Regions from separate parts of the Paenibacillus sp. JCM 9796 genome, predicted to be linked through region 3. Evidence: riboswitches for the same ligand, from Rfam matches in the RefSeq annotation. Region 3 holds a riboswitch; each other region holds the start of a gene.
What was found. Region 3 has a riboswitch for cyclic di-GMP ahead of ACZ439_RS10740 (EAL domain-containing protein). Riboswitches for the same ligand answer to the same signal wherever they lie in the genome.
Positions count from the first base shown of each region.

Region 1: another riboswitch for cyclic di-GMP. It lies ahead of folE (GTP cyclohydrolase I FolE); the one in region 3 lies ahead of ACZ439_RS10740 (EAL domain-containing protein).
Region 2: another riboswitch for cyclic di-GMP. It lies ahead of ACZ439_RS03185 (methyl-accepting chemotaxis protein); the one in region 3 lies ahead of ACZ439_RS10740 (EAL domain-containing protein).
Region 4: another riboswitch for cyclic di-GMP. It lies ahead of ACZ439_RS12720 (HD-GYP domain-containing protein); the one in region 3 lies ahead of ACZ439_RS10740 (EAL domain-containing protein).

Region 1 covers NZ_AP043723.1:5,212,713-5,220,234, forward strand. The annotation lists gene ACZ439_RS25105 (radical SAM/SPASM domain-containing protein) at 32-910, shown strand; gene ACZ439_RS25110 (LytS/YhcK type 5TM receptor domain-containing protein) at 1,085-2,689, shown strand; gene ACZ439_RS25115 (LytR/AlgR family response regulator transcription factor) at 2,697-3,440, shown strand; gene ACZ439_RS25120 (carbon starvation CstA family protein) at 3,625-5,685, shown strand; gene ACZ439_RS25125 (CstA-like transporter-associated (seleno)protein) at 5,690-5,884, shown strand; cyclic di-GMP riboswitch class I at 6,121-6,205, shown strand; gene folE (GTP cyclohydrolase I FolE) at 6,284-6,868, shown strand; gene ACZ439_RS25135 (6-carboxytetrahydropterin synthase) at 6,885-7,522, shown strand, end outside.
Region 2 covers NZ_AP043723.1:618,218-625,739, forward strand. The annotation lists gene ACZ439_RS03150 (cytochrome-c oxidase) at 1-301, shown strand, start outside; gene ACZ439_RS03155 (cold-shock protein) at 432-623, shown strand; gene ACZ439_RS03160 (DUF6509 family protein) at 751-1,047, opposite strand; gene ACZ439_RS03165 (hypothetical protein) at 1,170-1,910, opposite strand; gene ACZ439_RS03170 (DUF2569 family protein) at 2,163-2,645, opposite strand; gene ACZ439_RS03175 (C40 family peptidase) at 2,852-3,361, shown strand; gene ACZ439_RS03180 (YrzA family protein) at 3,712-3,918, shown strand; cyclic di-GMP riboswitch class I at 4,130-4,220, shown strand; gene ACZ439_RS03185 (methyl-accepting chemotaxis protein) at 4,306-6,456, shown strand; gene yhfH (protein YhfH) at 6,666-6,848, opposite strand; gene ACZ439_RS03195 (DRTGG domain-containing protein) at 7,052-7,522, opposite strand, start outside.
Region 3 covers NZ_AP043723.1:2,247,344-2,254,865, forward strand. The annotation lists gene ACZ439_RS10700 (methionine ABC transporter ATP-binding protein) at 1-206, opposite strand, end outside; gene ACZ439_RS10705 (hypothetical protein) at 513-761, opposite strand; gene ACZ439_RS10710 (hypothetical protein) at 1,087-1,389, shown strand; gene ACZ439_RS10715 (metallophosphoesterase) at 1,442-1,951, opposite strand; gene ACZ439_RS10720 (DUF1284 domain-containing protein) at 2,037-2,456, opposite strand; gene ACZ439_RS10725 (YqkE family protein) at 2,538-2,798, opposite strand; gene ACZ439_RS10730 (LLM class flavin-dependent oxidoreductase) at 2,964-3,974, shown strand; gene mreB (rod shape-determining protein) at 4,260-5,327, opposite strand; cyclic di-GMP riboswitch class I at 5,505-5,591, shown strand; gene ACZ439_RS10740 (EAL domain-containing protein) at 5,686-7,522, shown strand, end outside.
Region 4 covers NZ_AP043723.1:2,635,344-2,642,865, forward strand. The annotation lists gene ACZ439_RS12700 (TVP38/TMEM64 family protein) at 1-86, opposite strand, end outside; gene ACZ439_RS12705 (ABC transporter ATP-binding protein) at 430-2,184, opposite strand; gene ACZ439_RS12710 (DsbA family oxidoreductase) at 2,495-3,130, shown strand; gene ACZ439_RS12715 (response regulator) at 3,234-3,593, opposite strand; gene ACZ439_RS12720 (HD-GYP domain-containing protein) at 3,632-4,606, opposite strand; cyclic di-GMP riboswitch class I at 4,752-4,834, opposite strand; gene ltrA (group II intron reverse transcriptase/maturase) at 5,067-6,233, opposite strand; gene ACZ439_RS12730 (helix-turn-helix domain-containing protein) at 7,216-7,522, opposite strand, start outside.

The DNA of each region.
Region 1 (7,522 bases), 2.7 Mb from region 3:
TACAGCGCAAATAGGATCGGAGTATGGATGGATGAAGAAGTTTAAGAAGTTTTATATCGAAATTACAAGCGTCTGTAATTTGGCTTGCAGCTTTTGTCCGCAAACGAAGCGGCAAGCCAATTTTATTAAAATCGAAGATTTCAAAAAAACGCTCGATCAAGTTCGGCCTCATACGGATTATATTTATTTTCATTTAAAAGGCGAGCCGCTGCTTCATCCCAAGATCGATGAACTGCTCGATATCAGCCATGAAAAAGGGTTTAAAGTCAATATTACGACCAACGGGACATTGCTCCATAAAGCCGGACCTAAAATCATGATGAAACCGGCGCTCCGTCAGATGAACTTCTCGCTGCATAGCTTTGACGGACATGCCGGCTCCACCGACAAGGAAGGCTACATTTGCAGTGTTTTGTCCTATGTGAAGGAAGCGGTACAGAAAACCGGCATGATCATCTCCTTGAGGCTATGGAATCTCGATACGGACAATGCAACGAACCAGCAAAGAAATCGAAATCGCGAAATTCTGGAAATCATCGAACGCGAATTTCATCTGCCCTACAGAATCGAAGAAAAATTCGTGCGAGGCAGCGGATTGAAAATTGCCGACCGTATTTATTTGAATCAGGATCATGAATTTCAATGGCCCGATCTCAAGGCGCCGGAAATAGAGGGAAGCGGATTCTGTCATGCGCTTCGGAACCAGGCGGGTATACTTGTGGACGGAACGGTAGTGCCTTGCTGTCTGGACGGAGAGGGCGTTATTAATTTAGGAAATATTCACCGGACGCCGTTCTCCGAGATCGTGGAGGGCGAACGGGCGAACAATCTGTATAACGGTTTCTCCAGAAGAGAAGCGGTTGAGGAATTATGCAAGAAGTGCGGGTATCGCACAAGATTCAGCGTGTAATCGTTTCGAAGGCTTGGTCAGAACGCTGCTGCTGCGGCTATCTGACCAGCCTTTTTTGCTTTGCGGTGCAAGAATGTCGACAGCTGACCGTTCACTGGAAACGAAATTGTACTGCAAGTGCGGTTCATATCTGCTAGGATAACGTTAAAAGGGTACGCAGGGGGGCATGAAGCGATGCTGCAGCTATTCGTCGATATGATCGAGCGGGTCGGCTTTCTGATAGCGCTCGCATTTGCCTTTTCCCGCAGCCGCTGGATGCGCAGCTATATGAGCTATCAAGGGGACAAGACGTATCAATGGCGGTTTCTTGTTTTTTTCACCGCCTATGCGGTTATCGGAACGTACTCTGGTGTGACCGTCTCCAATTATACGTATCAACCGGCCCCGTGGATCGGCGAGGTTTCCCCGACAGCGGCCATTGCCAATTCCCGGACCGTGGGCGTTGTCATTGCCGGCTTGCTTGGAGGGGTGAAGAGCGGACTGATCGTCGGTATCGCTGCCGGCGTGCATCGTTACAGCCTAGGCGGATTCGTAGCCGTCGCCTGTATGGTTGCTCCTATCCTTCAAGGCGTGTTGGCGGGGCTTTGCCGCAATGCGTTCAAGAGGCGCTTCCGCAAGGTAGCGTCGGTCCAGCTCGCCTTCGTCGTCGGATTCATGGCCGAGTCGCTGCAGATGGGGCTCATTTTATTGCTGGCTAAGCCCTGGGAAGAAGCGGTCGGCTTGGTATCGCTCATCGGATTTCCGCAAACGCTCGCTAACAGCGTCGGGGTTGCGCTTTATTTTGTGCTGTACAATACGATGGAGCGGGAAGAGGACCGTATCGGCGCAGAGCATGCCCACCGAGCGCTGCAAATCGCCGATATGACGATGCCGCTCTGGCGGCTGGAGTTCGAGAAGGCGGTTCAGGAAATCGCCAAGGTGTTGAATGAAGAGACGAAAGCGGTTGGCGCGTTTTTCACCAAGAACGGTTCCGATTGGGTGATGGAAGGAAGAAAGACGAAGTTTTGCATCGACCTGTTCGTTGGCATTCCCAATCAGCGGCCGATCGGACAGTTCCGGTTGTATTTTGAACGGGAGCAGGATGACAATCCATCCCGCCGGCGTATGCTGACTTCCCTGGCCGGACTATTGTCCCAGCAGTATGCGTTTGTCGAATCGGAGAGGCAGGCCCAGCTTCTTGCGGAAGCCGAGATTCGCTCGCTGCAGGCCCAGATGAATCCGCATTTTCTGTTTAACGCGCTGAACACGGTCAAATCGTTCATTCGCACCAAACCGGAAGAGGCGCGTCAGATGGTGATGCATTTGTCGAAATTTTTACGCAAAAATATGAGCAACGGCAACCAAAGAATGGTTACGATTCGCGACGAATATGAATTGGTAATGTCCTATCTGAGTCTGATTAAAGCGCGTCTCGGGGATCAGCTGGAGTTTTACGCCGATATTGACGAACGCGTACTGGATCATCACATTCCTCCGTTTACGATTCAGCCTCTCGTCGAGAACGCTATCGTGCATGGGATCAAGGGCATCGAGAGGACCGGCGTGATCCGGCTCATCGTGAAGGAGGAGCCGGAAAGCGGCGAGAGGCATGCGCGAATTACGGTCGAGGATAACGGAGTAGGCTTGACCTTCATCCGGGAGGACGGGCAGGAAGATCATACAGGCATGGCTTTGCGTAATATCGAACAGCGTCTGAGCTATCATTACGGGAAAGTGCGGCCGCTTGAAATCGAGAGCAGTCCGGGGGAAGGAACGAAAATTACTTTTTGGGTGAGGTGAGGGATCCATGGGCTGGAATATCGTAATTGCCGATGATGAAGCACCGGCAAGGGAAGAGCTTGTATATTTGTTGGAGCAGCTCGCTGACGTGGACCGGGTGACTCAGGCGAACAGCGGCATGGATGCGATTAAGAAAGTGAAGGAACAAGCCCCGGATGTCCTGTTCCTCGACATGGACATGCCGGACTTGAACGGGCTTCAAGTGGCGGAAATCGTCGGCGAGCTGAATTCGCAGGTGAAGATCGTCTTCTCCACCGCCTATGACCAATATGCCGTCGATGCGTTCAAGGTGCGGGCTTTTCACTATATGCTCAAGCCATTCGACGAAGATGATTTGGACAGCGTCTTCCGGGAGCTGCGCAAAACGCGGACGGGAACGGGGACGAAAGCCCCAGCCATCCCGCCGGCCGGAAATTCGTGCGTCAAGCTGGCGCTCGAAATGGAAGAAGGCATTAAGTATGTGTCCCCGAAGGACATCATCTATATTAGCAAGGAGGGCAAGTATGTCCAGGTTCATATTCGCGATAAAGCCTATCACGTTACGTACACGTTGGTAGAGCTGGAACAGAAGCTGGAGCCGTTCGGTTTCTTCCGCTGCCATAAGAGCTATCTCGTCAATCTGGCCGCCATCGCCGAGCTGAAAACGTGGGTCAACGGGGCCTACAATCTGCTGATGGACGATGAGGCGCGAAGCACGATACCCGTCAGCCGCAATTATGTGAAAGCGCTGCGTTTGAAACTTGAAATTTAACATCATAGATGACAAATTCGGCATGATGCGCTTCAGGCGTATCGCGAAGACTCCAGACGATTTATACTATTTGCAAGCGCTCTCAAAATAAACCGGTTGGAGGAATGCAAGACGTACAGCCAGCTTGGGCCTGGTTCGTACGGACTGTGTTCGCGCGACAATAACGCTTACGAGGAGTGGGATCATGAAAAACAAATGGGTTTCGTACGGGGTTTGGGGGCTGATCGCGGCGTTAGGCGCGCTAGGGTTCGCGATGCTCGCGCTTGCGAACGGCGAGAAAATTTCGGCGGCCTGGCTCATCATAGCCGCAATCTGCACTTATGCTTTTGGTTACCGTTTCTATAGCCGGTTCATTGCCAGGAAGATCTACGAATTAAACGACAACCGGGCAACGCCGGCCCATGTGCATAACGATTCCAAGGACTACGTCCCGACGAATAAATACGTGCTCTTCGGCCATCACTTTGCGGCGATCGCCGGAGCCGGTCCGCTGGTCGGTCCGATTTTGGCCGCACAAATGGGGTATTTGCCGAGCATTCTGTGGATTATTATCGGAGCTGTACTTGCGGGCTGCGTGCAGGACTTCGTCACGCTTGTCGGATCCATGCGGCGGGACGGGAAGTCGCTCGGTCAGATGGCGAAAGACGAAGTCGGCCGATTCGGCGGCACGTTAGCTTCTATTGCAACGCTGGCGATCCTCATTATCATCGTCGCCGTACTTGGACTCGTCGTCGTGAAAGCGTTGGCGGAGTCTCCATGGGGAATGTTTACGATCGCCATGACGATGCCGATCGCCATCTTCATGGGCTTCTACATGCGATTTATTCGACCGGGGAAAGTCATTGAGGGCTCCATTATCGGTTTTGTTCTATTGATGATCGTATTATGGGCAGGACAATTTGTTGCCGCCAATCCGGTGCTGGCGAAGATGTTCACCTTCACCGCGCCGCAGATCGCCCTGATGATGGTCGTATATGGCCTGATCGCTTCGATTTTGCCGGTGTGGGTACTGCTTGCACCCCGAGATTATTTAAGCTCTTTCTTGAAAATCGGCGTCATCATTTTACTGGCGGGCGGTATTTTGGTGACATTGCCGGAGCTGCAAATGCCGGCTGTGACCAAGTTTATCGATGGGACCGGTCCCGTATTCTCCGGCAATTTATTCCCGTTCTTGTTCATTACCATAGCATGCGGCGCCGTTTCCGGCTTTCATTCCCTGATTTCTTCCGGGACGACACCAAAGCTGATCGAAAGAGAAAGTCATGCGCCCTTCATCGGATATGCCGGTATGGCCGCGGAATCCTTCGTCGCCGTCATGGCCTTGATCGCCGCGTGCGCCTTGGAGCCCGGCATTTACTTCGCTATGAACTCGTCGCCGGCCGTTATTGGAACCGATCCCGCTGCCGTCGCCGCCAAAATTTCATCCTGGGGCTTCACGCTGACACCGGAACAAATTACGAACACAGCCAAAGAAATCGGTGAAAACACCATTCTCTCCAGAACGGGCGGGGCGCCGACGCTTGCCGTCGGCATGGCGGAAATCTTTTCAACGTTCCTGGCCGGGGCCAAGGCATTCTGGTACCATTTCGCGATTTTGTTCGAAGCGGTCTTTATTTTAACGGCTGTGGATGCGGGCACACGGGTAGGACGCTTTATGCTTCAGGATTTGATCGGCAACTTCTACAAGCCGTTTGCTCAAACGAAAGTGTTCAAGTATAATTTCCTGGCTTCGTTTATTGTTTGCTTGGCCTGGGGCTACTTCTTGTATCAAGGAGCCATCGATCCGTTCGGCGGCATCAATTCGTTGTGGGCGCTGTTCGGGATTGCGAACCAAATGTTGGCTGCCATCGCTCTCGCCGTCGCGGCGACGATTATGATCAAAATGGGCAAGGCCCGCTACGCTTGGGTAGGAATCGTGCCGTTCGTGTTCCTCGCGGTAACGACATTAACGGCCGGCTTCCAAAAAACGTTCTCCTCTCAGGCAAGCATCGGCTTTTTGGCGGCTGCGAAGAAATACCAGGACGGGATCGATCAGGGGCAAGTCATCGCGCCTGCCAAAAATATGGACGTCATGCATCAGATTGTGACGAACAACTATATCGATGCAGGCCTCACGATCTTCTTCGAGATTGTGGTGATCCTGATGATTATTGAATCTTTACGCGTCTGGTACAAAATTTTGATCCAAAAACAAAAACCGGTATTAAAAGAAGCGCCGTTTGTCAAATCTACTTTTGGAGCCTGATGCCATGAGAACGATAACGAGCTTTGCCAGCAAGGCCAAAGCGACAATCAAGGTCATTTTCAGTATTCCGGACTATGAGAAATACTTGAAGCATCAGCAAGAGCGCCATCCGCATGAAACCCCTTTGACGGAGAAGGAGTTCTATATGCTGTCGCTTCACGAGCGTTATGAAAGCGGTAAGATCAATCGCTGCTGCTAACAAGGAGAGACGGAGTAAGGCGGGTGCATGCAGCCCGTCTTGCCCCGTCTCTTCGTTTATGCAACCTGTGCGGCTTCATCCGCCTTTGGCATCAAATGTCGAAAAAATGCGCGATAATATCACGTATTTTTCGACTTTATTCTCATATAGCGTCGAAAAATGTCGTTATATCAAAGATTTCAATAAAGAAATCATTGCTTATCTAGGTATAATAGACTATACTTGGCTTATATTCTTAACGATAATGGCAAACTCATCGAAAGGTGGGGACGCAAAGCTTCGGGTCTAAGGCGGTAACGCTATGACGGCTGGGCCGCCGAATTAGGGACGGATCTGTATATACGAATCCAGTTCTATTCGGACTGGATTTTTTGTTGTTTCTAAGGAGGGAAATACTAGATGACCATACGATCAAATACCAATTTGGCAAGTAAAGATGTTCTTGAAGACAGCATTCGAACGATTCTCGAGCAAATAGGGGAAAATCCGGACCGGGAAGGTCTGCTGGATACACCGAAACGAGTCGCGAAAATGTACCGGGAAGTGTTCTCAGGTGTGGGGGTGAATCCGGAATCGGCGCTGACGACAACGTTCGAAGAGGAGTACGACGGGATCATCACCGTAAAGGATATGACTTATTACACTTTCTGCGAGCATCATCTGATCCCGTTCTATGGAAAGGCGCACATCGGATATATTCCGGATGGGAGAATCGTCGGCTTAAGCAAATTTGCCAGATTGGTAGAGCTGGTCTCGCAGCGTCCGCAGGTGCAAGAGCGAATGACGCAGCAAGTTGCGAGTGCCGTATTGAATGTGCTGAAGCCGAAGGGTGTCATTGTAACCGTGGAGGGAACTCACTTATGCATGTGCGCGCGGGGCGTGAAAAAACCGGGAACGTCTACGGTGACAACGGTGAAGAAGGGGATATTTGCCGACAACGTCTCGCTATGTGAAGAGTTTGACCGTTCCATATCCAGAGCCTAGGAAGGGGGAAACGGCGATGCTTTATTTATCGAGAAGAATCGATTTTTCGGCAACTCACGTTTATCGGGTTCCCCAGTGGAGCGAAGAGGAAAACCTCCGGGTCTTCGGGCGCTGCAGCAACTCCAGCGGCCATGGGCATGATTACAAGCTGGAAGTGATGGTCAAGGGACGATTGAATGAAAAATCCGGGATTGTTGTCAATACAACGGATATTAAACAAATCGTGAGTTCATTTGTGGAAGAGGAGCTCGACGGGAAGTTTTTGGACCGTGAACATTCCTATTTTCAGCATCGCATACCGACTACGGAAAATGTAGTTGAGTACATCTGGAATTCGCTGGAACAGCGGTTTCAAGATTGCGAATTGCACCGGATTCAATTACATGAAAACCACTATTTAAGTTCGGTAAAGGAGGCGGGATGCTTGATACGACTTACACGCAAATATCACTTTTGCGCTGCGCACCGATTACATAGCGTGCATTTGTCGCCGGAGGAAAATAAGAAATTGTTCGGCAAATGCAACAATCCGCATGGGCACGGACATAATTATTACCTTGATGTCACCGTCGAAGGCGAGCCGGATCCGGTAACGGGCATGATCATGAATTTGGCGGATTTGGATGCCATTGTGGAAAGAGAAGTGCTGGATAA
Region 2 (7,522 bases), 1.6 Mb from region 3:
CGATTTCAGGCTGACCTCGGTTCACGCTCACTTTAACTTGCTCGGCTGGGTCTCGATGGCTTTATTCGGTCTTATCTATCATTTCTATCCGGGTGCGGGGCAAACCAAATTAGCCAAAACACACTTCTGGCTCCACAATATCGGCCTCCCGATCATGCAGATCAGCATCGCTTTGCAAATTACGATCGAAAATATGGCATTCCTGCCCATCACGATCGTGAGTTCACTGTTGGTCGTCATCGGCGTTATCCTGTTCACGATCAACTTGTTTCAACAGGTCCGTCCAACCCCTGCCCCGTAAAGGATAAGCACTTCGTAAGCTTAATGGGCACCTGGCTCCTCGCGGACAAGTTTTCGGTCTAACACTCCATAAGCTGCATATCATGTAAGAAATGCGCTGGCTAACATGATGCCAAGGAGGAGGCCGTCAATTGTACAGGAAACCGGATCCGGTCCCCATTGAGGAAACATCCATCTGGCTGTGCGGCGAAGAGAGCTGCACCGGTTGGATGAGACAAAACTTCACGTTTGAAAAAAGTCCCGTCTGTCCATTTTGCAATTCGGATATGGTACAAGGCACGAGACAACTCCCTGTTCTGATCAATAAGTCGATAGAAGCGTAATTTCCTATGCAAAAAGACTGCCCGAGAGGCAGTCTTTTTGCATGCAGGGGTATCCGAACGAAGAAGAGGCCTTGTAAACGGTCGAACGGGTTTGGGATTCGGGAGAGCCTGTCGGCATTCCCTTATCCTACTCCGCCGCTTGCGCCAAATGCTCTTTACAAAACGCATCCACGAGCGCAATCTCATCGTCTTCCATCTCAAACTCCAGATAACGTTCTGTCGTTCGCTCGAAAATTTCGTATTTGACAATTCCGCTGCTGTCTTCTTCGACTTTATAAATGACCCGAATATACAGGCCCTGTTCGGAGTACAATTCGTCATCCTCGGGCACCTCGATATCCAGGACGAACTCGTACCGCTTGCCCGCTAATATTCCATAAGGGTCCTTGACCAATTCCACTTCATATCCGGTAACCGTTAACATTGCTTCATTCCGCCTTCTGTTTCTAAAGTTAGTAAACGTGTGATTCTTTCATTATAGGAAGCTTCCTTGAGAAAAACAAATAAGGCCGGCTTGAAGCAGCAGCCGGCATTGAATAGGTCGTTCTATTTGTTCGGATTTATCGCAACCAGATCTGCAGGGCTCTGCGGAATGATTTCGTACGTTTCGTATTGACTCAAAATGCCTGTAATTTCATAGGTGCCCCCAACTCGAATCTCATGAAGATCAAGCAGACCCTCCATCGCAACCAGCGTAATGACGTTCCCTGCTTCATCCGCGACCGGAATGCGGTAAACGCCATCCGTGGGCCCGGCAGGAAGCTCCTTCATTTGTCCGGGCAGCTTTACCAGCTGTCCTTTCAACGCTTCCGCTCGTCCGGCATGATTCAAATCGGCCATTTGCAGAGAGCTCGGTGCAGGTACGGACTTATTCTTTTGCAGCACCTGAATCGGGGCGGCTGTCGGACGAATCTCCAGAAGGCCTTGGCGGTCGCCAACCACGCCCGTCACCTGAATCCGATTCCCCGCCTTCGCATCGGGACCGCGATAATCATAGATGTGAATGCCTCCGGTTTCGTCTTGAATATGGACCGACCGCTTCCCGCCGCGGATTCGCACCTGATTCTTCACGACGACCCCTTGTACGGTGACGAGCTGACCGGGGAGGTCTTTAGCTTCCATTACGGATACGAGCGGCGCTTCCCCGGTAGACGTACGCAAGACTTCGTTCCGGAATGCCGCGGCAGGCCCGATGCTTCCCGCGAACGCTTCAAACGGGATAGCGGTCAAGCTCAGAAGGATCAGCAGCATGAGGTGAGCAGCGTATTTCTTAAGCCAACGTTTCAATGAGATCCGCCTCCTGAGAGTACTTCAGTCTATAGGTATAGGATAGAAGACGGATGTTAACCGCATACGTGAACTATGTAAACATTTTGTTAAATCAGGCGCTCCAGCAGAAGGCCCCCACAAAGGTGCAAAGTGCGCATCCGGCTCCGCCCCAGCGAATGCCCGAGGCGGCCGCGGCTGCAACGTTTACGACGAGTATACCCCATTTGCGGGAAAACGATTCTAACGGCTTGAATTCCGTTCATCAAACCGTTACTCGGTAAAAGTAGCTTTTACCCGTTTGGATATATGAAAATACATCATCCAGATCCACGATACGATTACCGTCAAGCCCGTATTCGCTGCCAGCTTCATCTCATCGATGCTTTCCTTTTGAACGGCGTACAAATACATAGCGATCATCAAGCTAGCCCCTATATTTACGAGATAATAAGCCTTCATTAAGTTTGGGAGCGTCCGGCTTCTCTTCCACCATTTCGCAATGAGGATCAGATATACAGGAATCGACAGCAGGCTTAACGTATAGGAAAAGTAATAAAGCGGCTTGCTGACCGCAGCATTCGAGTCACTCATAAACAAACTGACAAGCGTTGCCGCCAACGAATAAACAAGGCCTACAGCCGGCAGGCTCAGCCATCCTCTAATGCCGGCAAAGACTTGATTCGTATCCGTTAGCTGCGTTTGGGCCAAATTCCCCGGACTCCCTTCCTGCAAGTCATTTTGGCTTGAAACCATGCTTAGCTCCCCCTGCTATTGAGATTTTTCGATGTCAAGAAATTTTTCATTAAACTTTTCTAATGAAATTCTAATAGTAGCGGCTCATCCCAGGCGCGAAGGGCTTCGCTCCGACCGCCGGTAATTCATGGAAGTTTAAGATATGGTATCGTTGTTCTTGCGGACAAGCCGTATCCAAACAACAACCTAAAGGGAGGAAATAAGAGATGAACAACACGAAGAAAAACCGTCTCGGTAAAACCTTGGTGGGAGTCAGCCTTAGCCTCTCCCTGTTTTTTTCGGGCAGCATGTTCTTGGCGCCTCAGTCGGCTCAAGCGGCCGTCGCAAGCAATGCTTCCGTAGCGGACAAAGTGATCTCAACGGGTAAACAATATCTCGGGACACGTTATCAATTCGGAGCTAAAGCCGGAAATACCAAAGCCTTTGACTGCTCCTCGTTCACGCAATATGTATTTAAACGAAACGGCATCAACATTCCCCGTTCGTCCAGGGACCAGGCTAAAGCTGGCACCTATGTTCCAAAAAGCAAGTTGAAGCCGGGCGATTTAATCTTCTCGGATACGAACAGAGACGGGGTTATTAATCACGTCAGCATTTATATGGGCGACGGAAAAATACTTCATACGTATAAAGTCGGCGTGGGAGTTACCATTTCCAATTTTAAAGGCAGCATTTGGGACAAGACTTACGTAACAGCACGTCGCGTGATTAAATAAGGGGAATACCTCTAGGCCATTATTTTATTATCTCATAGCTTGACTGCAAACATGCAGAGCTCACGAAGAGCTCTGCTCTTTTTTTATATTCATAGCCTCATCCCCAAGTATATACCTTCATCTATTCGCTGCCGGAACGCGGTTTCCCTGCTCACATCAGATACATCGCCACAATCGTCGTGACCGCCAAGCCGATCAGCACCGGCTTCAGATTGCGCCGGATGCAGGCGATGGGATAGGCGTTCGCGGAGGGAGGAGCCGATAACGGAAAGTACGTGCATCCGTCCCGGCATACTGTTAAGATGTGATCATAAGAGCAGCATACTACCCGAGATCGAGGAGGATTTACCGTGGAGTTCCGTTTGGAAAGAATCGAAAACAAGGTGGAGTTTTTTCAAGCGTACGACTTGAAATCGCTGGAGCGTCAAATCGACCAGCAAATTGAAAACAACAAAGCGCTCATGTTGGACGTATTTGCCGTTCAGCACCACACCGTATTTGATCCCAATGCGGGCAAGTTGTCGTACAGCGCCGTCGTTCATTTTAAGGCGAAATAAAGCGGCAGGATGCGTCCCAAGCGGCCAGGCTGCGCAAATCCGGACCTGCACCGGAGGCGAAAGCCGGCCGCCGCTCTCCGACTCTAGTGCGATAGCATTAAGACGAAAAACCCTTCCATTCTACATTATGGAACAACTTTCTACAAATCTTTACAATTCTATTACATAATAGTATGATAAGCTCATATAAACGACTGGATCTAGGAAATAAGACACGAAAAGGCACACTGTACGAAAGTGCAGGCCGCAAAGCTACAGGGGCTTCACGAAACGGGAGTTTCGTATGCCAGCCAGCTTCCGAACGCTCGGCTCTGGTACCTGGCGCGGAGACCGGTGATGGCTGGTCTCTTTTTTATGTATTCAATCAACAATCAGGAGGGCATTAGCATGGTAAAGGGCAATCGAACTCAGCGCAGTCAGAAGTTCCTCATTATTTTCACCCCCGGCATCGGGCTTATGAACCGCTTCAAATATGCCAGTAAGTTTTTATTAATCGGACTGCTTGTGCTCGTACCGCTCAGCATCTTCTTGTATTTGCAATTGTCCGCGTCCGCCAAAGAAATCGCTCTCACCGAGCAAAAGCAGGTCGGTCTGGAGTACGTGAGCCGGTTAAACGACTTTCTGATCGCGGTCGATGTTCACCGCGCATTGATTGTCGGTTCCATTCACGGCGATAAAGATTTGAAGTCCCAATTAGCCGCCAATGAGGAAGCCCTGGATCAAATCGTGGCCGGGCTGAACGAATTGGATGGCCGGTTAGGCGAGAGCTTGAATTCGACGGAACAATGGAAAGCTCTTCAATCGAAATGGTCGGAACTGAAAGGAAGGGGCGTCAGCCTCACGGGTCAAGATGCATTGGACCAATACGGTGCCATCTTGACGGATACCCGGGCGATCATCACGCGAATCGGCAATGCGTCGCATCTCGTGCTCGATTCCCAGCTGGACAGCTATTATTTAATGGACTCGACAGTCCGCCAATTTCCCACTCTGATGGATCGCGTCGGACGAGCACGTGCTCTGGCCGTTCATTACGCGGGGTCAAAGACGCCGATTTTCACCACGGAAGAACGAACCCTGACATCGCTGCTGGACCAAATCCGCACGTCGATGGATACCGTTAAAGGCAACCTTGAATCGCTCCGAACGGAGAACGAGATGCTGAGCTTCGAACTTCTCGATGCTTGGCAGGAGCATAACCAGCTCGTACTCCAACTGAATCGCTGGATAAACAATCAGATCATCATACCTAAACAAGTAGATCAGACTCCCAAAGCGGTATTCGATGACCTGTCCAATCTCATCAAGCAAACTCAAACTCATTACGACACCGAGCTGAAGGCTTACGAGCATCTGCTGCAGACGAGGCTGACTGGCTTGCATCAGAAGAACACGCTGTTCGTCTTGTTGGGTCTGCTCATCCCGCTCGCTTTGCTCTACATTTTTATCAGCTTTTATTTGTCAGTCAAACGAGCCGTCTCCGCGTTGGAGCAAACGGCCACGGAAGTGACGAACGGCAATCTCACCTCGCGGGTACAGCTTCAAACCCGGGACGAGCTTGCCATTGTGGGCAACTCGTTCAATCAGATGACCGAGGCGTTCCGCAACGCCATTCAGACGAGCATTACCGTATCGGAACGGGTGGCGGTCTCCGCCCAGTCGCTGACGCAAAGCGCTTCCCAGTCGACCGAGACCAGCAATCGGATCACGGATGCCATTCAGGAAGTTGCCCGGGGTGCGAATACGCAGCTGAAGGGCGCGGAAGAAACGTCCACAGCCATGGAAGAAATGGCTCAGGGCGTACAGCGGATCGCCGAGACGTCCTCCAGTGTCTCCGAAGCCGCAACGCAAACGTCCCAGCTTGCGCAGAAAGGGAACGACGCTGTCCGCAAGGCTGTCAAGCAGATGGAAAATATTCACAAGCACGTCGACACTTCCGCCAAGGTCATTGAGGAGCTGGGCGCACGATCGCAAGAAATCGGCAGCATCAGCAGCTTGATTACGGACGTCGCCATCCAAACGAATTTGCTGGCGCTAAACGCCTCTATTGAAGCCGCTAGAGCCGGCGAACACGGGGCCGGGTTTATGGTGGTCGCTTCCGAGGTGAAGAAGCTGGCAGAACAAACGAAGACGGCCGCCGCTCAAATTAGCGAGCTGATTCAACACATTCAAGGGCAAACGAAGGATGCGTCCATACATATGAACGAAGGCGTACTTGAAACGAAACGAGGTCAAGAGGTCATCAAGCAAACCGGTGACGCGTTCGAACAGATCATGAGCGCGGTCGAGCATGTGGCCCATCAAATTCAAGAAGTATCGGCGGCCGCGGAGCAAATGTCGGCCGGTACGCAGCAGGTGACCGCCTCCATGGGCGAAATCGTCAGCATTTCCCGCGTATCCGCCGACAATGCGCTGCAGGTGTCCTCATCGTCGCAGGAGCAGCTTGCGACCATGCAGGAAATTCATGCATCCGCCGAGGCGCTGCATGCTTCGGCGCAGGAGCTTCAGGAGGTAATTCGAAGGTATACGGTCGTATAAACCGCCATCATGGCTTTAGCCGGGCTTTTTCAAGAGTCGATCTCTTGGAAAGTCCGGCTTTTTCTATACCGCATGACCCAAGCTGTCGATTTCGTTTGCGTTTGGGGGATCCCAAAAACAACAAAGAAGATCGCACCCGCACGAACCGTATTGGCTTCATGGGTTGCGATCTTCTGTTGTTTGGACGGCTGCGATGGCTGCACCCTCCCTCATTCGTAAACAACGGTGTGAAACGGTTTGTTTGTATTGACCGGGGATAACGGATAAAAGTTCGACTCATTGCATTGAAAGCAAACGTTCGTGTGACAATCTGCAAGCTGCTCCACCGATTGTCCGCACTTCTCACAGCATTTGGGCTCGAGCGTCTCTAGAAACCGGGTTGATTTCATCATCATAAAACCCTCCACTATCGTATAATATTTTGATCTGATGTGTTTTATTATATAACAGTATTCGAAACAGTTCAAGACTTTTATGCATTATTATATAACATTCGTGAAAGGTGTATGCGTCTTAACCAAAGAAGCACCGGCCGATTGCGCCTTCGCGCATCGGCCAGTGCTTCCTTGTCGATGAAACTCCAGGGACGGCGGCCTTACAAAATGCGCGCCGTTACCATCGTTCTCGCCACTCGAATCCCATTGCTTCTTATTTCCAGATCCATTTTGCAAAATCTGCGGCTTAGCTCAACGATCGTCGGTATGATTTCGATCACATCGTCAATTTGCAAAGGCACCAGAAAATAACTGGAGGAGCTGTCGATGATCAAATCCCCCTTCTTCTGCTCCTGTACCGTTCGGTAAGCGGCCCTGATGATGACGGTCGACAAGACGCCTTCCGAGACCAGGCCCTCAAAATTCGTCATCTGCGGGGTTACCGTCCCCTTGAAGAACAGCTTGCCGTCCTTGTCGCGCAATTCTTCAAATCCGGACCAAATTTGTACCTCATACGTTTCCGCATTTTGCGGCTGCTTCTGCATGTATTGCATCGCTTTCATGACATCTTTACGGCTGATGACGCCGATCATGCGCCGCTCTGCATCAATAACCGGCAGCAGCTCAATGCC
Region 3 (7,522 bases):
ATCTCTACCCCGTCGACGAATACTTGTCCGCCTGTCGGCTGCTCCAGCACGTTAATCGTGCGAATCAGCGTGCTCTTTCCGGCGCCGGAGTGCCCGATAATCCCGAAGATTTCGCCTTTATTGACCGTGAGATCGATATTCCGCAGCGCCGCAATGGAACGGTCGCCGACCTGGTAGGTTTTCGATACGTTGCTCAGTTGGATCATGTCTTGTCGCACCTCATATGTTAAAGCACTGGCGTATAATTCCTAAGGGTTTGGCTAAATGGTGCGCCGATCTCATAGAATTTATACGCGAAGGGTATCCCCCATGCCATATGGCCCTTGGGCCATTAAATCTTTGATATGATACTAGCAAATCAGCCACCTGTCAATAGCCTGGATTTTCCAACAACAGAAAAGACATTCCCGGGTACGAGAATGTCTCCGCTGTACGGATGACTTAATTCATACTAATTTAATAGGAATAGTGATATAATAGCACCGCGCATTTTCCCCTGTCAATAGACCGCTTTACCGCTGTTCCGCAGTTAACCGTTCATACAGGAAGTCCACGACGTGCTCCGCCTTCATCCGCTCCGTCATGCCTTCCAGCACGTGGCTCACATCCTTCACCCGCTCGGCAAAATCCTTCGCCGCCTCCGCATACGCCGGATCGTCGTGCAGCAAGTGCCGTACTATCCCGAGATACAGAGGCAGGGGCGTTGGAGCCCCGCCTACGGGGACCGGACGCAGCCGGGCGGGCAAACGCAGTCCGTCCACGGAAACGGCTTTTAGTAAAATGTGTAAATGATTTGTTACATAAATGAAATCTAATTTTCATCTGTCTTTAAGCTTCCCCGCCTATAATAGAACTCGACCCCCTTTTGATATATAAACTTTTAAGACCCGCAAGCCTTGCGCTCGCGGGTCTCTTTCTGTCTTGCCCACCTGCTCGTTCTCTGTGCTCTGTTGTTTTGTTGCCCTGCCCCTCTGTTTCTCTATTCCATCATTCCCCATGACGTCCTGGGCGAAGATCGCAACCCGACGATAGTCTTGATATAATGAACAGTAACTTACCACTGTGCAAAGGATGAGATAGCGGCGCATGGCATTCGGAATTAAACGAGAAGAATTGACGGCGTGGAAGGAAGCGGTGACGCGCGGGGAAATCGCTTATTTGACGCATTATTGGCTGGACCCGCGGTTTCCGGGCATTACGTCGGTGACCAAGGTAGGTAGTGCGGATCTCGAACGGCTCGAGGCATGGTGCCGCGGCAACGGCCTGAATCCCGCGTATATCCATAACCGCCCGCCCTATCCGCACTACGATCTGATCGGACCGAAACAGAAGGAAATATTGCGCCGGGAGCGGTTATGGGATCATTTGGAACGCTTTAAGCTGTTATAAACCAGACACGGGGCCGCGGCGGGGAGCAGGCGGCAAGAAAGGCAGCTCCGGCTCACTGTTCTTCGCTCGGCACAACCCTGGCCTTAATCGTGTCGAAAGGAACCGGTGTATAGTCCCAATGCTCGACGCTAACGTTGACGTACTGTGTCCCCTCGTACTTTTGCCCGTGGATGTGACCGTGAATGTTCACGTAGGGCATATGCTTGTTCATGTACATCGGCTCGTGGGACAGGAAGAAAAATCCGCCGTACACGATCGGATACTCGCTCACTTCATCGAACCCGGCGTCGAGCCACCAGCGGCGGCCGCGGCCCCGGTCGTGGTTGCCGAGAATCAGCACTTTGTACCCGTTAAGAGCGGACACGATCTGCTTCGTTTTCTCCATATTTAAGAACGAGAAATCGCCCAGATGAAACACCTGATCGTCCTTCCCCACCACAGCGTTCCACTTCTCCGTCATGACTCGCGTCATCTCTTCGCTACCGGTAAACGGCCTCGATTCGAAATCGATAATGTGCTTGTGGCCGAAGTGATGATCGGAGATCATAAATACGTTCGCCATCGTATCCCCCCTGTCGATCCTTAATACTGCCTCTAACTATCGGTTCCCTCATTCGATCCGGAATCGCATCGCAGCCCGGCACCGGTTACGCCCCTACCGGAGGCAGCTCCTCGCCCCGCTTGATTCGCTGCACGCCGTCCTCGCATACCCCGTACGGCTCCCAAGGGCAGCCGACGCAGATCCGCCCGATGTCGCCTGCCTCCATCGTCTCATCGACCGCGCCGCATACGTCGGCCCAGCTCATCTCGCGGCCGACCCGCAGCCCGAGCTTCTCCAGCACGCGCGAATCGCGATGCGCTACGCTCGTTTCTTCGCAGTGCGGGGGCTTGTCCTTCGGATATGCGGCGCAGATGTCGTCCGGCCCCTCCACCAGCACGACCCGCGTCTGCGGCTGTTCACGAAGCCGCTCATAGATCGCCGTCATGTTGGTGCAAAAGTCGGGCGAGTAGCCCATCCCCCGGTAGCCTAGCAAACATAATAAATGATGCCCTCGAAGTCGAATCATCCGGTGTCCCATCCTTCCCCTTACTTGCGGTCCGTAGTGTCATGAAACAACAGGCTGCCCCGCGGGCAGCCTGATCTTCTCTTACTTATATTGGCGCCAGTCGAGACCGCTGTTGTTCAGCAAATGATCAAAGTCGTTCTCGAGACGCTTCTCTTCGGCCTTGCGGGCTTCCGCCGCTTTTTGCTTGGCGGCTTCCTCGCGTTTAGCCGCTTCCGCTTTCATATCGTCCGCCTGCGCCTTCAGCTTGTTCACGATATCCGGATTCAGAAGATCCTTCAACGTGGCCGGTTTATCGGAAGTAGCCGGCTGAGCGGCGGATGTCGGCCGTTTTTTCTTGACCATATCCATCACCTCGGTTTCATCCACATTATAGCAGGTTTCACCGGGTCGCACTACTGCGCGGTCCCCCGGCAATGGTTCGCATTTACTTATTAAAAATACATCGCTTGCTAAAATATAGTGAATTCATTACTCTTAGATTTAGAACATGAATCGGAGGTGCGAACCATGAAACTCGGAATTTTGGATCAATGCCAAGTCGGCGAAGGACAAACCGCCGCGGATGCGTTGAAGGAAACGACGCGGCTGGCGCAAGAAGCGGACCGGCTCGGCTATGCCCGATACTGGGTATCCGAGCATCACGGCAGCAGGATGCTGGCCTTCTCCAGTCCGGAGGTGCTGATCGCTCACCTGGCCGCGGCGACCTCGCGCATCCGTGTGGGCTCGGGCGGCGTGATGCTGCCTCATTACAGCTCTTATAAAGTGGCGGAAAACTTCAAGCTGCTTGAGGCGCTTCATCCGAACCGCATCGATCTCGGACTCGGCCGCGCACCGGGAGGCATGCCGCTGGCGACGCGAGCGCTGCAGGAGCATAAATATGTAGACACGGACCGCTATCCCCAGCAAGTCGCCGATTTAACGGGGTTCTTATACGAATCGCTGCCTCCCGATCATCCGTACGCCAAATTGCAGGCGGCGCCTTCGATCGCAACCGCTCCCGACTTGTGGCTGCTCGGTTCAAGCGATGAGAGCGCCAAAATCGCGGCCCAACAGGGGACTGCCTACGGATTCGCGCAGTTCTTCGGCGCGCCCGGCGGGGAAGCGGCGATCCGGTATTACCGGGAGCACTTTCAACCGTCGGGCTTGAACGATCGTCCGCGAGCCCTTGCTGCGGTCCTGGTCGTATGCGCCGATACGGAGGACGAAGCGAACCGGTTGGCGACAAGCTCGGATCTGTTCTTCCTTCGCTTGGGCAGCGGCCTCGACCAGCATGCCTTCCCTTCCGTACAGACGGCTATGGACTATCCGTATACGGAATACGACCTGCTGCGCATTCGCGGGGCCCGTGAGCGCCGCTTCGTAGGCACGCCCGACCGCGTCAAGGCCCAACTGCTCGATTTTGCCGAGCGGTACGGCACCGATGAACTGATGATCGTCTCCCCGATTCACAACTTCGGCGCACGCGTACACTCCTACCGTCTGCTGGCCGACGCCTTCGGGCTTCCGCAGACGCCATGAACCGAACAAGCGACCGCTCCCCGATACAGACCGGGAACGGTCGCTTGCTCGATCTATCCGGTCCCGGCGACTTCCGCCCGGGATAACCGACTCTCTTTTAACCTGTGTATAACCTCGGTTGTGGATATGTTAATGAATGTACTAAAACCTATGCACAGGAAGATGAGATAGCCTGTTAGTAATGTGTATAAGCCTGTGAATAACGCAGGTCATTTCCTTGTCATGGATGCGGACGATCGTGTTGCCGCCGACCGGCAGCCGCCCCATGGACTGTTCACAGCTTCCTTACATTTCGGCTTGCTGGCCCGCATCCTGCTGCACCGCCGATTCCGGTTTGGCCTCCCGCCACGCCGGTACGCGCTTGCTGTTGTGCGCGCCGAGCATCATGCCGGTGCCGAGAGCGGTACATTCAAGCGGATGCTCGGCAATATGTACGGGAACCCCGGTCTCCTCGCGGATCCGTTCATCAATTCCTTCCAGCAGAGCGCCGCCTCCGCACAGCAGAATCCCCTGCTCCACCACATCCCCGGCAAGCTCGGGCGGGCACCGCTCCAACGTCGCGCGAATAGCTTCGACCAGCAGCTGCAGGAAATCATCCACCACCGTGTATATTTCCCGGGAGCTCAACTGGATCGAACGGGGCAATCCGTTAATCACATCCCGCCCCTTAATGCCGAGAGTACGTTCTTCGGAGGAAGCACGGGCCGTTCCGATTTGTTTCTTGATTTCTTCGGCCGTTCGTTCCCCGATCTCCAGGTTGTACTGCCGTTTCACATAATCCATAATATCTAGGTCAAGAGACATCCCCGCCCGGTTCACCGTATGGCTGGCCACAATGCCCCCGAGCGACAAGATGGCCACTTGACAGCTGCCTCCGCCAATATCGAGCACCAAATGACCGATCGGCTCGTCAATCGGAAGTCCTGCCCCGAGCGCAGCAGCCAGCGGTTCCTCGACCGCAATCGCCCGTTTGGCTCCCTTATGGACGATCGTTTCTTCAACGGCCCGCTTTTGCACATTGGTAATGCCGCAAGGCACGGAAATATATACTTGAGAGCTTCGCAGCAAAGACGAGCGGCCTTGTATTTTTTTGATAAAATGCTGAAGCATGCTGCTGGTCAGATCGAAATTGGCGATGACGCCATTCCTCAAGGGATAGGTGATGTCGACATGAGCGGGAGCTCGTCCGATCATCGCTTGCGCCTCCGCGCCTACGGCCAGCAATTCGCCGGTGCTTTGATGAAAGGCGACTACAGACGGTTCGCTCAGCACGATGCCTTTACCCTGCTCGAAGATCACCGTGTTTGACGTTCCTAAGTCAATACCGTATAACTTGTCAAATCGTTTAAACATGAAACTTCTCCTCCTTTATTGGAAACCCGATGCGCGATTTGGAGGTGGATCAGCCGGATCTTCTATAGTATTCTGCTTCACTTGCAAATTTGAGGGGGAACTAGCAAAAATCGTGAAAATCTTCAAATATTTTTGACAAAATACGACAGATCGTTTATTTTTAAATGATATAGAACTAAATACCTACGGCAAACTCGTTCGAAAGGCGGGGACGCAAAGCCACAGGTCTTCCGCAGTTTCTGCGATGATGGCTGGGTTGCAATTTAAGACACTACCTTTCGGTAGTGTTTTTTGCTTAGTGGGCGGTTTGTCATTCACAAGGTATGGATCAAAACTATCGTGGATGGGAGCAGCTATTTTGTTTACAAGAACTTCTTCACCTGTCGTTTCATTCTTTTACCTGGTCCTGTTGCTGGTCTTAGCTTGTTTGGGAAACATCATGAACCTGTCTCTATTTTATGGAGTCGACTTTATATTCGGCAGCATCTTTGTATGGCTCATCATGAAGCTCTATGGATTTAAATGGGGATTGATCGGGTCTATTCTCGCAAGCAGCGCTACCTTAATTTTATGGAATCATCCGTATGCTATGCTGGTCTTTATTGCAGAGACGATATTCGTCGGCCTCTTCTACCGGCAGAAGATCAGCAACTTCGTCTTCCTGGTCGCGTTGTTCTGGATCCTGCTGGGCATGCCGATGATCTGGTTATCCTATCATTATGGATTGCAGATGGACGCTACGGCTACGTTGACAGTTATGCTTAAGGATGCTGTCAACAGTATTTTAAATGCTTTGATTGCAAGCCTTATCCTCACTTATTTGAGGGCTCCCATGGGGACCGGTCGAACCTCCAAAAAAACGTCCCGTTCTTTGTACGATATTCTTTTTAACATTTTTGTCGCCTTAATCGTCTTTCCCCTGCTGCTTGTCATGATCATGGTGAGCCGAGAGGAGATTAAGAAAACCGATGCGGCGATTCAGGAAGCGGCGGAACGCCAATCGGAAATCATTGAGAACGATATCAGCAACTGGAGAAACGTTCATGTGTCGGCTGTCGAGCAATTTTCCAATCTCGCGGCTGAAACTGATCTGAACGATGCAGAGGCTCTGCAGAGGCTTACTGCTCATTTTAAACAAATTTTTCCTGATTTTCATAATATGTTCATCACCAATGCTGCAGGAACAACCGTAACCTTCTATCCCTTACATAATATGAACGGCCAACCTACGCTCGGTTTGAACTTCTCGGACAGGCTGTACTTTATGCAAAACAAAGAAAGCTTACAGCTTGTCATTTCCGATGTTTTCGCTGGAAGAGGCGGCGTGTCCGAACCCGTCGTAAATATCAGCGCTCCGATCATGAGCGGCCGGCAGTTCCAGGGCATTGCCGGCGGGGCCCTGGATCTCGGTTATATTAGCCAAAGAATTCAAGCACTCACAACATATACGAACATCCATGTTACCATCGTGGACCGCAACCGGCACGTGATCGCCAGCACCCGTTCCGCGAATGCCGTTATGCAGGAATATGACTGGAAAAAAGACGGCGAGATTCACGACTTGAAGGACGGCTTCTACTATTGGCTCCCCAAAAATATCAAAAATCCGATGAAACGGTGGGGAAACTCGTCATACATCAAGATCACGCCGTTATCAGGCCTTGGGGACTGGACCGTCATCGTGGAATCGTCGTTTGCGCCTTATCAGAACGGATTGTACAAGTCCTATATCAAAACACTTACGATCCTGTTGATTTGCGGACTGATCGCAATCATTACGTCCTTCTTCATCAGCCGTTCGATCGTAAGGCCGATCATTCGGTTAGCGCATACGACAACGGACTTACCCAATAAAATATTGGAGAAAAACGCCGTTCATTGGCCCAGCAGCCTATTGACCGAAATTACGATTCTCATTGCGAATTACCGGATCATGGCCGAGAGACTTCACTACATGTTTCGTGAAATTCAGCATCTTGCCTATTACGACCATTTAACAGGCCTTCCCAACCGGGTGCTGTTCAATCAGGAATTGGAAGTTTCGTTAGAGCAGAGTAAACGTAACGGGCAGACGGCAGCCATCCTTTTTATTGATTTTGATCGTTTTAAAGTGATTAACGATACCCTTGGACATCGGAACGGCGACCTTCTGCTGCAGCAAGTCGCGGAAAGGCTGAAAGGCAGCATCGAAAGCA
Region 4 (7,522 bases), 390 kb from region 3:
GGAATCGGACCGAGCGCCTCGTACTGCTTCAACCACCCCTGAATATCTTCCCATGTCAGCGCGGATATCGCTTGCGTCCACTCCATGCCCGTTACACGACCACCTTCTGCTTGTACTACTTTACAATATAGCCGAAATTCGCGCCGAATCAAAGAGGCGGGATGTTGCCCGGACAGGGCGTCACGTCAGGGTCAGCCGCCGGATCAATCGGTCCAGGCGGTCTTCCGGCTTATGAGAGTACGCCTGCCGTAAACCGCCGTTCGCCGCCCCGAATACAGGCTTGGCACGAATGCGGCGCACGGAGCGACTGCTCTGCCGCGTGAATCAGAGCTTCTCCGCGCTGCAGGCGAAGCCGCATGCGGCAGCGACTGCCATGGGCGGTCCGGACCCGCCTTCAGCATGCGCCAGACTCCCTTCCCGGGCATCCGCTCAGCTCGGCCGGTCCTGCAAACGCAGCTGCTGCGAAGCGAATTCGCGGTACAGCGGGTGCGAGGCGAACAGCTCGTCGTGCGTCCCGACGCCGGTGACCGTCCCCTTCTCGACAAAAACGATTCGATCGGCGTCAATGACCGTAGACAGCCGATGCGCGATCACAAGTGTCGTTCGGCCCCGCATCAAATTGTGCAACGCCTGCTGCACCACGATCTCCGACTTGCTGTCGAGGCTCGACGTCGCTTCGTCGAGCATCAAAATTTGCGGGTCGCGCAGCAGCGCGCGAGCGATCGCGATACGCTGGCGCTGGCCGCCCGACAGCTTGAGGCCGCGCTCCCCGACCTCCGTCTCGTAGCCGCCGGGCAGCTGGCCGATAAACTCGTCGGCATACGCCATCTGCGCTGCCCGGTCGAGCTCCTCCGGCGTCACTTCCCGATCCAGCCCGTAGCTTATATTCTCGCGAATCGTTCCCTCCACAAGCGGACTCTCTTGCGAGACGTACCCGATCCGGCTGCGCCACGAAGGCAGCGCGTACCGATCGATCGGAACCTCGCCCAGCTTAATCGTCCCCCCGGTCGGGCTGTAGAATCGCTCCAGCAGCGAGAACAGCGTCGTCTTGCCGCTCCCGCTCGGACCTACGATGGCTGTAACCTTGCCTGGCTCCGCCGTGAACGTCACCTGTTTAAGCACAGCTTCGCCGCCCTTGTAAGCGAATGACACGCCTTCCAGCACGATCGGCAGGTCGGCTCTTTCAAGCGGAAGCCCCAAGACGGACTCCTCTTCCGCCTCAAGCGTCTCGATGATGCGTTCGGTCGCCCCTTTCGCCTTCTGGAACTGTGTGAAAAACTGCGTAATCTGCGTCGTAGGCAGCACGATTTGGAACAAATACAGCAGGAAGGCCACCAGCGCTCCCGCCGTCAGCGCGCCGGACGATACCCGAAGGCCGCCGTAACCGATGATCAGCACGAACATCAGCATCATGACAAAGGACATGACCGGCGCGATCCCGGCCTGCACCTTACCTTCGCGGATGCCGTAACGGAGCAGCTTCAATATGCCGCTGCTCCCGTTCTCAAACTCCCGCGTTTCCGCGTTAGAGGCTTTCACCAAGCGAATTTCCGACAGCACACGGGTCAGTACGGACGTGAAATCGGCCGTCTCATCCTGCAGACCTTTGGAAATTTTGTACATTTGCCGGCCCAGCGGCACCAGGACGGCGGAAGCGAGCGGAAGCGCGATGAGCAGGAGCAGCGTCATTTTCCAATCCAGATAGAACAGCATCACGAGCGAGCCGACAATGGAGATGATGCCCGTGAAAAAGTTGGCCGAGTGCTCGGTGATCAGCCCCTTCAATACCCCGGTGTCGTTGGTCATACGGCTGATCGTTTCGCCCGTCTGGTGTTCGTCGTAGTAGGAAACAGGCAGCTTGAGCAGCTTCTGCCACAACCGGTGCCGCAGATTGGAGACGATTTGCTGGCCGATCCGGCTGAGCAAATACGTGGAAATGCCGGCTGTAACCGCCTGCGCGATGAAAGCGAGACCGATGCCGGCCATTTGCACGGCATTCAGGTTCGCGAGCGAGAAGTTATCGACTACATGCTTCGTCAGCAGGGGAATCACGAGTCCCGAGAGCGTCGTGACGAGATTGAGCGAAAGCGCCAGCGCGAGCAGCGTCTTGGACGGCTTCGTCTGTAGAATAAGCCGGACGAACGGTTTCCAGCCGGCTGTCGATGGAGAGGTTTCTTGTGTCATATAAAGGAAATTCCTCCTTCAGATCGGGTGCTGAATGGTGCGGCGCTCTTAGTTCGCCCGATGCTTCCAGTGTACCTGTGCGGCGTGAACGATATATGAACAAGGCGTGCCGTCTGTCCGGCAATCGGCAGCAGACTGTGCGCGGGCGCGGGTGGGTAAATGCTACTCCCCAGCATGCCATACTCGCGGTCGAAACACAAAACGCACGAACGTGCTTCTGCTTGTCCCTGATTCTAATCTTATATTGCCATCCGCCCCTAAATGTCCCATACTAGAGTTACTTATGAAATTAAAGTGGAGGTGCTGCTTTATGCAAATAGACGTCTACTCCGATATGGTGTGCCCTTGGTGCCGGATCGGCAAGCAAAACTTAAAGGACGCTTTGGCCGCATGGTCCGGCGGCAAGGAAGCGACGATTCGCGTCCGCTCGTTCCAGCTTGATCCGTCGCTGCCGCCCGAAGGACTTCCCTTCCACGACGCGATGGGCAAAAAGATGGGCGGTCCCGCCGGGGTAGCGCAGGTGACGGAGCGCGTCACGCAAGCGGGCGCGGCGGTGGGCGTCACCTTCCGCTTCGATCGGGTGACCCGGATGCCCAGCACGCTGCTGGCGCATCGGCTCGTCGCGCTGCTGCCGGAGGATCGGCAAGCTGCGCTCGTAGACGGGATCATGAAGGCCTACTTCGAGGATGGCCAGGATATCGCGCAGCTGGAGGTGCTGCTGGCTATCGCCGCAGCCCAGGGACATGCCCCCGAAACGCTGCGCAGCCGCCTGGAGCAAGGCGAAGGCGCCGAGCGGGTGAACGCCGATCAGGAAGAAGCGGCTCGCATCGGCGTTACCGGCGTTCCCTTCTTCGTGTTCGATAACAAGTACGCGCTCTCCGGCGCTTATCCCGCTGAGCAAATGATCAAGGTGATGGAGCAAATCGTCTCCGAAGCGCAAGGCTAAGCCGTTAGCCAGGCGCAGCCGTAAAACAAAAAAGCAGCCGTCGTTCCCGAAGGGAGGCTGCTTTTTTCCGTTATGAAAATCAAATCCCTTGGCCGACGATGCGCTAGCCCAAAATTTTGGAGATCGCTTCGCCTACCCGATCTTTCTGAAACGGCTTCACGATAAAATCCCTCGCCCCTGCTTGAATGGCCTGCAGAACCATCCCTTGCTGCCCCATTGCCGAGCACATGATGATTTTGGCGCCAGCGTCTATGCTCTTAATGTTCTTAACGGCTTCGATCCCGTCCATATCGGGCATTGTAATATCCATCGTCACCAGATCCGGGCGAAACTTCTCATAAGCCGCAATGGCTTCTATGCCGTTCTGCGCTTCGGCCACCACCTGGTGCCCGAACTCGGTTATCATCTGCTTCAGCATCATGCGCATGAAAGCTGCGTCATCCACGATCATAATGTTAGCCATCCGTTGTCTGCTCCTTCGAAATTAAAATGAACTGCCGATCAACAGCAGCCGGCAATCATGAGCGTAGGGTTGTCGGCTAATGAAACTTCTTGTCCCGTCGTCAGGTAGCGAACGACCGGCCGCTGCATATGATCGGTGATTTTCGTCACGATCGCGTTATCGCCGGTTTGCATCCGAATTTTCGTTCCTGGCGGGTACGAGGGAACGGCTCTTACGAAAGCCTTGACCACATCCGCGTTATAGTTGATGCTGCTCGTAGCCATGATGCGTTCCATCGCATCGTGAGGAGCCGCATCCTGCACCGAGATCAGGTTCTCGTACAGATTGCACACGCCGCAAATTTGCGCATACTCGTGAAAGGTTGCCCCGGAGATGCCGCGCGGGTATCCATGGCCGTCGAGGGTTTCATGATGTTGATACGCAATATGCGCCGACAGCAGACTGAATTCGCGAATGCCGCGGATCAGGTTGAAGCCGGCCTCGGGATGCCCCGTCTCTTGTTGCGCCGTCACTTTGCCGATATCGTGAAGCAAACAGCCTACCGCCAAATCGCGAAGCATCAGGTCGTTGTAACCGAGCGCCTTGCCGACCTGGAGCGCCAGCAAAGCCACGTTGACGGCATGAGCGTAAGGCTTCAGCTCTTCCGCAAGCGTTCTCGAAGGCACCGGGATAACGACCGGCCGGCTTTGAACTTCTCTGATCAGACGGCTGACGCCTGTCAGCACATTTCGGATGGGAAAAGCTTTTTTCGCCTTGACGGCGGCATAAGCCTCCTGCACGTTGTCGATGACATCCATCCAGGTGGGCATGTCCATCATTTCTTCCAAGGTGATCCCCTTGGACTCGGCGTCCTCAATGATCAATTGCTTGATGCCGACTTGGATCAGCTTCTCCAGATACCTCGGATGAATGGTGTTGTTGGCCGCAAGCAGCATGCGCCGCTTGTTGTCGTATACGGGCTGAGCCAGCATCATGGCTTGTTCGTTGTATTCGGTAATCGGGATAAATCTCATCAAGCTCACTTCCCTTTTCATCAAAGTCGATTGGTTTGTCCGATGCGCCGCCGTTGAAGTTCCTTACCGCTGCTCCTCGTTACTCGACCTTCAAAAAAGAAACTACCTCAGCCAAATATCAGGTAGTTTGTCGCGATCTAGCCTCGATGGCAGCCCAGCCGTCATAGCTTCCGCATTAGACCTGTGGCTTTGCGTCCTTATCTTTCAATAAGTTTGCCTTTACATAGGTTGTTAGAACTAATTTCCATATAAACTCTTAGCTCAGCATAGCACATACGAACTAATATTGTAAATAATGATCACTTTTTGTCGAAGTAGGGTAAGACGGGGAATTACTTCCCCGGACTCCCCGTCAAACCGTGCATGCGGATTTCCCGCACACGGCTTTCCTTCGTCAGTTCCCCATCTTCAGGAGCGAGTCGTCTTCACCCGTCACCGGGCTGCATATTTCACACCTGAATTAGAAACGTGTGGTGAGTAGGTTTGTTAGAAATACCATGCCAGCTTCTTCCAACGCTTTGTTCGGGATAAGCCTGTTTGAAACCGTAGACTTCTTTTTCCGCATGAAAGCTCGTACTCTCATGCGTGACCATTCGTCTAGCCGCTGAAACTTGCTCTTTACGTTCCCAATCCCAAAGTAATTTCCAAATCCTCGCGACACTTCATTCAGCTTCTTGATCATTTCCTCAAGGTTGTTCCCTTGCTGCCTACGGGTGATCTTGCGGACTTTATCTTTGTACTTCTTTACTTTGGCGTCCGGCAAGATGAGATAATTCTTCCAGAAGTCGAACCCCAAGAAGCGGAACCCTTCGTCGAAATGCACCACTTTCGTTTTCTCCGGATGCATCCGCAGCCGCAGTTCTTCTTCCAGTATCGTCCTCGCCGCTCTATAGGCTTCTTCTGCCTGTTCCATTGTCTTGCAAAGAATGACGGCATCATCCGCATATCTGACCACGGCAAAGCCTCTCTCCTTCATTCCCCAGTCGAAATGATTCAAGTACAAATTCGCAAGCAGCGGACTGATGACACCACCTTGCGGGGACCCGACTTCCGTTTCATGGAACTGGCCATCTTCCATGACTCCCGCGGTAAGCCATCCGCGAATGAGCGTCAGCACTTTCCCGTCAGTTATTCGTTCACGTACCTTTTCCACCAGCATGTCATGCGGTATTTCATCGAAAAAGGACATGATGTCGAGGTCTACCACATAGTCGTATCCGCCGCGTTTTGCTCGCCGAATCGTATGAATCGCTTGGTGCGCGGAATATCCAGGTCTAAAGCCAAAGCTGTAGTAGTAGAAGTCCTGCTCGAAGATCGGCTCTATGATTTGGCGTACCGCCTGTTGGCATACGCGATCTCGAATGGTGGGAATACCGAGCGGTCTTTGCTTCCCGTTGTCCTTCTCAATGTAATGTCGCAGAACAGGGTCGGGCTCATAACGCCCTTGTTGTAGCAACCTTTGGAGCTCCCGTAGGTTCATACCCACATTCTTCTCGAACATTTCGATGCTTACTCCATCGATTCCGCCGCTTCCTTGGTTCTTCTTGACCGATAGCCACGCTTCGTACAGATTGTCCATTTGGTATACTTTGTCGATCAAGGAGTAGTATCTTCGTTTCGGTTTCATTGGTGTTTCACCACCTTTACCGCTACTCACCAAGCTGATCTTGTCCTTGCTACAAAGATCGATTCCTTGCTTGTTCAGCCCTTCGCGGCTGCGTATTAGGCTTTCGCCAATCGCTTCAACCTCGCAGTGCGTACTCAGGTCGCCAGCAGTCCTATGTCCTTTGACGTTCTTTCGCCATCGGCGGGACGCACCCTCTTGGCACTGCCCTTCTGTTTAAGGCGCTTACGATCTCCATTCACTCGAACTCACAGACTTTGACGAAGCACGTTCCCTTTGCCTCTGTCTTCCCTCTTTTGAAGTGGAAGCAGGTTATGCGACTCGCAGTTTTCAAAGCTTACAACCGCTTCAAAAAAAAATCCGCGCATACTCATCCGAGTTTTCCCCTCCAGTCTGTTACCAGCTTTCATCGGCTCGGACTTACTCGCTACTATGGAACGATCCGCCATCTCGCAGCCCGTCGGCTTGGCTTTCCCCTTTGGGTTATACCTCCCCTACCTTGCCCGCGTTTGCGTCAAGGAGACTACGAGACTTCCCTCGGTCATCTGCACATTCTGTTCCATCCATCCTGACCCTAATCACGTCGATGAGCCTTGCAGGTCATATCCCTTTCGTGCTTTCCTGCAAGATATGCGCATTCGCACAGGTTTCCCCGTTTTCTGGGCGGGTCACCCAACATCGCCGCCACCTCTGGTTCACCGCATTCCGGGCTGGACTTTGCCTGTAGGCCCTTCAGATTCTCCCTCGCGAGAGACACCCTGCCAGTCCTTCTCCTTCCGGAGGTAGGACCTCTGCTTCGGCTACGGCACTTTAAAGGGTAAAGTTACCGAGTGGATTTGAACCACCTAGATTGTGCGACTGTGAGGCGCACCAAAAAAACCGCCCGAAGCGTCGGACGGTCCTGCCGTATAAAACTTATGCGTTCGCACTTTTGGTTTTTCTGCCTGGAGTCACGAATTATGTTGCGTTTCTGGCAATCGCCGGGTCAGGTATACTGCACCAAGTGGCTTACCATTTGGTCGACGAGGCTCTCGTGCACAGCGGCGTTGTTCATCAGCGGTTGGCGGGTGCGGATGAAGAAGCAGTTTTTCTTCGGGCGGTCCCGGTTCAGGCTCCGCCAGTGATGCTCCAGCTCCGCGCAGCGATCCTCCGAATCGGCAATATCGACCAGGAACACCACATGGTCGCTGTCAAGCTCGGACAGCTCCTGCACCGAAGCGACATCGAGAAAGCTCATGTTCCGGACAAGTGCCGGTGGCGTCACCTGCAGATCGTCGTAGAACAAATCTTTC